Bradyrhizobium diazoefficiens: one gene and its partner. The protein of the gene in region 1 interacts with the protein of each later gene in a pairwise test. Links are inferred from orthologs where the notes say so. Each region holds a gene or a part of one and is shown in the gene's direction. Other genes may lie near its edges.

Region 1 (3,998 bases):
GCCATCCGCTTCTTGAATTCCTCGCCGTCGGCGACCTTCTTGTCCTCGGCGGCCTTGGCCACGATCTTCATGTCGATCAGGAACGACAGGACGTTCTCGTCCTTGGTCGCCGGGTCCATCTGGGCGAGGCTCGGTCCAAGCTCCTCCTCGGCCATGGCGACGTCACTCTTCTTGATTTCAACGCCATTGACCTTGGCCAGAACGGGATCGTCGGCCGCCCGGAGCGGGCCGGCGACCGCCAGGGACAGCGCCAGGGCAAAGCAGCCAGCCAGGGCGGACGCGTGGCGGAAACGCTGGCCGGTGGTTACCGGGAACGAGGTGGTCATGCAAAATCCTTATGTTGAAGCAGGGCTGCTTAAGCCGGGCGGACACTCGCCCAATTCAGGGGGGCTTGGCAACGCGAAAAGTCTGTCAAAATGATGAATTAGCCGCAATGCGCCCGCCGTTGACAAGGCCCTGACCGGGCCATATCTCTGCCCGGTCGCGACCATGGCGAGGGCGTTTGTTTTGCTGCGTTTTTGGCCGTTGAACCCAGACTAGCCCAATTCCCACCCATATGGCGGATGACCCCCGCAGTCCGGGCTCTGACGCCAACAGGCGTCACGGTGTGTTGATAGGCAGATGGGTGACAACTTCTTGGCTGCAACGCGGTTAAATCGCGAACACAGGAACTAGGCATGATCGGCGCGCTCGCCCGCAAGTTTTTCGGCTCCGCCAACGACCGGCGGGTGAAGGGATACCAGTCCCGCGTCAGCGCGATCAACGCGCTGGAGGCGGAGGTCTCGAAGCTCTCCGACGAGGCGCTCAAGGCCCGCACGGTCGAGTTCAAGAAGCAGCTCGCCGAGGGCAAGACGCTCGACGACCTGCTGGTGCCCGCCTTCGCCACCGTGCGCGAGGCCGCCAAGCGCACGCTCGGCCAGCGCCATTTCGACGTCCAGCTGATCGGCGGCATGGTGCTGCATGAGGGCGACATCGCCGAGATGAAGACCGGCGAAGGCAAGACGCTGGTGGCGACGCTCGCGGTCTACCTCAACGCGCTCGCCGGCAAGGGCGTCCACGTCGTCACCGTCAACGACTACCTCGCCCGCCGCGACTCCGGCTGGATGGGCCAGATTTACGGCTTCCTCGGCCTGACCACCGGCGTCATCGTCCACGGCCTCGACGATGCCGAGCGCAAGGCGGCCTATGCCTGCGACATCACCTACGGCACCAACAACGAATACGGCTTCGATTATCTGCGCGACAATATGAAGTACCGGCTCGAGGACATGGTCCAGCGGCCGCACTTCTACGCCATCGTCGACGAAGTCGACTCCATCCTGATCGACGAAGCCCGCACGCCGCTGATCATCTCCGGCCCGCTCGACGATCGCTCGGACTTCTACAACACGATCGACGGCTTCCTGCCCAAGCTCGACAAGAGCGACTACGAGGTCGACGAGAAGCAGCGCACGGTGACGCTGACCGAAGCCGGCATGGAGAAGATCGAGACGTTGCTGCGCGATGCCGGCCAGCTCAAGGGCGAGTCGCTCTACGACGTCGAGAACGTCTCCGTCGTGCACCACATCAACCAGGCGCTGCGCGCCCACACGCTGTTCACCCGCGACAAGGACTACATCGTCCGCGACGACGAGGTCGTGATCATCGACGAGTTCACCGGCCGCATGATGGCCGGCCGGCGGTATTCCGAAGGTTTGCACCAGGCGCTGGAAGCCAAGGAGCACGTCCAGGTCCAGCCGGAAAACCAGACGCTGGCTTCGATCACTTTCCAGAACTATTTCCGGATGTACGAAAAGCTCGCCGGCATGACCGGCACGGCGCTCACCGAAGCCGACGAGTTGTTCGACATCTACAAGCTCGAGGTCGTGGAAATCCCGACCAACCTGCCGGTCGCCCGTCTCGACGAGGACGACGAGGTCTATCGCACTCAGAACGAGAAATACGCCGCGATCCTTTCCGAGATCGAGCGCGCCAATTCGCGGCTGCAGCCGGTGCTGGTCGGCACTGCCTCGATCGAAAAATCGGAAGTGATCGCCGAATACCTCAAGAAGCACGGCTATCGGCAGATCGATTTCGGCAACGAAAATTCGATGCAGAAGCTGTACGCCGCGGCGCGCGCCAACAAGCCGGCAAAGCTGTTCGCGGTCCTGAACGCGCGCTTCCACGAGCAGGAAGCCTACATCGTCGCCGAGGCCGGCGTGCCCGGCGCGATCACGATCGCGACCAACATGGCCGGCCGCGGTACCGACATCAAGCTCGGCGGCTCGCTCGATATGCGCATCCAGCAGGAGACCACCGGCATCGAGGACGAAGCCGAGAAGGCCAAGAAGATCGAGCAGATCAAGGCCGACATCGAGCACTTCCGCGACATCGTGCTGAAGGCCGAGGAGACCGTCGAGATCGAGCCGGCCAAGGGCTCGAAGCCGGCCAAGACCGTCAGGAAGCCGGGCGGCCTCTACATCATCGGCTCGGAGCGGCATGAATCCCGCCGCATCGACAACCAGCTGCGCGGCCGTTCCGGCCGCCAGGGCGACCCCGGCCGCTCAAAGTTCTTCCTGTCGCTGGAAGACGATCTGATGCGCATCTTCGGCTCGGATCGCCTTGACAGCATGCTCCAGCGTCTCGGCCTGCAAGAGGGCGAGGCCATCATCCATCCCTGGATCAACAAGGCCTTGGAGAAGGCGCAGCAGAAGGTCGAGGCGCGCAACTTCGACATCCGCAAGAACCTGCTCAAGTTCGACAACGTCCAGAACGACCAGCGCAAGGTGATCTTCGACCAGCGCGTCGACCTGATGAAGGACGACAGCGTCGCCGAGACCGTCACCGACATGCGCCATGCCTTCATCGACGACCTCGTCGCCAAGCACGTGCCCGAGCATGCCTATGCCGAGCAGTGGGACGTCGCCGGCCTGAAGGAAGAGCTGAAGCGCGTGCTCGATCTCGATCTGCCGGTCGACGATTGGGCCAAGGAAGAGGGCATCGCCGACGAGGAGCTGCTCAAGCGCATCGAGACCCGCGCGGACGAGCACATGGCGGCCAAGGTCGGGCAATGGGGCCCCGACGTGATGCGTTACGTCGAGAAGACCATCCTGCTGCAGACGCTCGACCATCTCTGGCGCGAGCACCTGATCATGCTCGACCATCTGCGTCAGGTCATCGGCCTGCGCGGCTACGGCCAGCGCGATCCGTTGCAGGAGTACAAGACCGAGGCCTTCAACCTCTTCCAGGAGATGAGCGCGCATCTGCGCGAGGCCGTCACCGCGCAGTTGATGCGCGTCGAGATCGTCCCGCCGGAGCAGGAAGCCCCGCTGTTGCCGCAGATGGAAGCGCACAAGCTCAACCCGGATACCGGCGAAGACGAGATGGCACTTGCCAGTGTCACGCTCGCCCCGCAGGCCACCGACGCGGCGCTGCGCGATCCCAAGAACCCGGCAAGCTGGGGCAAGGTCGGCCGCAACGAGGACTGCCCCTGCGGCTCAGGCAAGAAGTACAAGCATTGCCACGGGCGGTATGCGTAAGGTTAGCTGCGCTGTCATGCACGTGAGGCGCTGAGCGCTCGCCTCAGCCTCCACTGTCGTCGTCCGGCTTGACCGGGCGACCCAGTACGCCGCGGCCTTTCGATTCAACAACGACGGTCTCTGGAATACTGGATCGCCCGATTAAATCGGGCGACGACGGCTGAGTGTGTGGTGTGCAGCTATCGCGTCGGCGAGAAAGCGCAAAGGCGCCCCCTTAGTTCGAGCTATCGATCAAGCTCTCCAGCAGCCGCTTCAGCTCGCTCGTCGACTTGTCACCGTAGCTCTCCAGGATGTGCTCTTCCTGGTCGACCGCGAGCGAGTTGAGTTTCCGACACAGCACCTTGCCGCGGTCGGAGATGAACATCAGCACCTTGCGACGGTCGTTCGGGTCCTGCACGCGATAGACCAACGTGTCGGAGACCATGCGGTCGATCATCTTGGTCAGCGTCGGGTGGTTGAGCAGCACGGCGTCTGCAAGCT
Region 2 (3,116 bases), 7.5 Mb from region 1 along the record:
GATGATCGTCATCGCTCCAGCCCTTCACGTCCGCCCAGACCAGCGGCAAATATTGTGCGCCGGGAATTTCGAACGGGAGAGGGAGCTGCGGATAGGGCAACGCCCGCGGAGGAATCGCGGCCACGTCGGGAAGATGATGGTAATGGCTGCGGTAGTGGCGCCGCGCAGCCTCGGCGCCAAGCGAAAACGAAGCCAGCACGACGACACCTGCGCAAAGCGCCGTCGCGCTGTTCTTCAGGAAACTCTTAATTCGCGCTTCCGGTGCCAACCAGCTTCCAGTTCGGATCGCGAGAGGTGATATCGCGGGCGAAAGTCCAGATGTCGGTAATGTCGGCGACCGTGTCAGGGTTGCCGTCGACGATGTTGCCGGCCTTGTCGCGGGTGGCCGAGATCATCTGGGAGACGAACCGGATCGTGAGCTGGGCCGTGCGATCGCGCAGCTCGGCGCCGACCAGCTCGGCCTTGTCGATCGAGACGAAGCGCGTCTCGGTCTTCTGCTCGTTCTTCTCGCGGTCCTTGATTGCGGCGTCGAAGCTTTCATAGACCTCGGACGACAACAGGTCGCGCAGCGCGCGGCGATCGCCATTGGCGAAGGCCAGCACGATCATCTCATAGGCGCCGCGGGCGCCCGAGATGAAGTGGCGCGGATCGAAGGTGGAATCCCTGTCGACGATGGCATCGAGGCCCTGGGCGAGCGCGGTGCCCGGCTCGGTCAGCCCCTTCCAGCGGTCGGAGGGCGGAGCGGGCTCGGCCGTCGGCGCCAGCGGCGCCTGGTCGATCACCTTGCCCGGCATGGTCACGACATTCTTGTCCGGGGCACCCCCAAGCGCATTACGAGCCGTGCGGTCGAACGGCGGCCGCTCATTGCCGGTCCGTTGCCCCAGCACGCTGCGCAGCCGCAGGAAAATAAAGACCGCCAGCGCAAGGAAGATGATGGTGTAGATGTCCACGTCGTATCGCTTTCTGGTCTTTTCTCAGGTCTTCTTTGGGGTCGCTGCCGGGAAAATCAATCCGGCCAGTAGACCGTTCCATACCGGAACGGCAAGGCTACATCACCATTTTAGGACCGGTTTTGGGCCTGCGCGTCGCGTCCGTCGGATGTAGGCACGAAATCATGCCCGGCCAATGGCGCCTTTTGGCACAGCATCAAGTGTAGCGCGTTTTATGCTTAAGGGGAAACCCGATCCTGGCCGGAAATCGCGCATCTTCAAGCGTTTAACGTGCGATTTCGGGTCCGGGGCGGGCGGAACGTCACAGTTGTAGGCGTGGCCCGGATCGACCGTCCGGAGCCGTTCGTCCTTGTGGAATGAGGCGGCCCTATGTTAGCCAACCGCCGCGAAATTCAGCCCAAATCGGGTAAGGAGACACTCTGATGACCAACGGTAACGGCACCCCTCCCGAGGCGGCCCAGGCTGCTCCCCAGCTCAACGTGCTGGCGCAATATACCAAGGACCTTTCGTTCGAAAATCCGAACGCGCCGACCTCGCTCCAGCCGCAAAGCCAGGCGCCCCAGATCAACATCCAGATCAATGTCAGCGCCAACAACCTCAGCGAATCCGAGTTCGAGGTGACGCTGTCGGTCGAAGGCAAGGCCGAGAACGCGGGCAAGGTGATGTTCTCGTTCGAGCTCGCCTATGCCGGCGTGTTCCGGATCGTCAACGTGCCGAAGGAGAACCTGCATCCGCTGGTCATGATCGAATGCCCGCGCCTGCTATTCCCGTTCGCCCGCGAGATCATCGCGACCGCCGTGCGCGACGGCGGGTTCCCGCCGCTGATGCTGGACCCGGTCGATTTCGTCGGTCTCTATCGCCAGAACATGGAGCGGCAAATGGCCGCTGGTGGTCAGACCGGTCAGGCCTAACCAGCCGGAGTGACGGCAACTGGAGCGGCCAAAAACTCGTTCCAGATCACCTTGTCGCCGAGCGTTGCGATGAAAGCCCGGTGGGCTTCGCGCTCGGCGTCTGAAACCCGCGGCGCGAGCGGCACAGACCGCTGCCGCCGCGGCGCATCGCCAGCGGCATTGACGCGAATCTCCTGGGCGTCTGACGCCAGCAGCAGCTGCGACTGCCGCGCCCCGACCAGATCGACATAGACCTCCGCGAGCAGTTCGGAATCGAGCAGCGCGCCGTGCTTGGTGCGGCGTGAATTGTCGATCGAGTAGCGCGAGCAGAGATCGTCGAGCCGGTTCGACACACCGGGATGCTTGCGCCGCGCCAGCAGCAGCGTATCGACCAGCCGCTCGCGCGGGATCGCGGCACGCTTGATCCGGTCGAGCTCGGCATTGATGAAGCTGATGTCGAACGAAGCGTTGTGGATCACCAGCGGCGCATCGCCGACGAACGCCAGAAATTCGTCGACGACCTCGTGGAACAGCGGCTTGGTCGAGAGAAACTCGGCCGACAGCCCATGCACGGCAAAGGCTTCCGCCGGCATGTCCCGTTCAGGATTGATATAGACGTGGTACGTCTGTCCCGTCGGCATGCGGTTGAAGATCTCGACGCAGCCGATTTCGACCAGGCGATCGCCGCGGAGCGGATCGAGGCCGGTGGTTTCGGTATCGAGAACGATTTCGCGCATGATGTGTGGTGCCGTATGAGGCGGCGAATCAGGCTCGCCGCTGCGGCATCTTAACGACCTCGGCCAGGATGTGCGTGATTTGCGCGCGCACCGGCTCAAGTCCGTGTGAGGTATCCACGACGAAATCGGCCCGTTTGCGCTTTTCGGCATCAGGCGTCTGCTTGGCGATGATGGCGTCCAGTTTTGCTTCGTCCATGGTTCCCCGCGCCAGCACACGTTCGCGCTGGATTTCCGGCGAGGTCGAGACCACGACCACGGCGTCGACCCGCTTCTCACCGCCGGTTTCGAACAGCAGGGGAATATCCAGGACCACGACCGGTGCCTTGGCGGCTTCGGCATCGGCAAAGAATTTTTGCCGGGAGGCGCCGAGCATGGGGTGAACGATCTGCTCGAGCTGCTTGATCGCGGCGGGATCGTGCACCACGCGCGCAGACAGTTTGGAACGATCGACCTTTCCGTTCGCGGTGGTGCCGGGAAAGGCGGCCTCGATCGCGGGTGCGGCCTCGCCTTGATAGAGCTGATGGACGGCAGCATCGGCG

The links. The genes of interacting proteins can lie anywhere in the genome.
Region 2: the proteins of secA (region 1) and secB interact in binary tests that used the Escherichia coli proteins (3 or more experiments, as listed by UniProt). The link is inferred for Bradyrhizobium diazoefficiens from one-to-one orthologs.

Annotation. Positions count from the first base shown.
Region 1 is NZ_CP067102.1:7,818,246-7,822,243, reverse strand. What follows is about bases 310-3,718. They hold secA (preprotein translocase subunit SecA), read left to right. Parts: upstream 310-677; coding sequence 678-3,518; downstream 3,519-3,718. Other genes in these bases: JJC00_RS36545 (peptidylprolyl isomerase), read right to left, coding at 310-326. In the rest of the region: more of JJC00_RS36545, read right to left, coding at 1-309; JJC00_RS36535 (MarR family winged helix-turn-helix transcriptional regulator), read right to left, coding at 3,733-3,998. UniProt on the Escherichia coli protein: Required for protein export, interacts with the SecYEG preprotein conducting channel.
Region 2 is NZ_CP067102.1:280,841-283,956, forward strand. What follows is about bases 295-3,116. They hold secB (protein-export chaperone SecB), read left to right. Parts: upstream 295-1,372; coding sequence 1,373-1,861; downstream 1,862-3,116. Other genes in these bases: JJC00_RS01225 (Tim44/TimA family putative adaptor protein), read right to left, coding at 295-950; dnaQ (DNA polymerase III subunit epsilon), read right to left, coding at 1,858-2,577; coaE (dephospho-CoA kinase), read right to left, coding at 2,606-3,116. Outside these bases: mltA (murein transglycosylase A), read right to left, coding at 1-268; more of JJC00_RS01225, read right to left, coding at 246-294. UniProt on the Escherichia coli protein: One of the proteins required for the normal export of some preproteins out of the cell cytoplasm. It is a molecular chaperone that binds to a subset of precursor proteins, maintaining them in a translocation-competent state.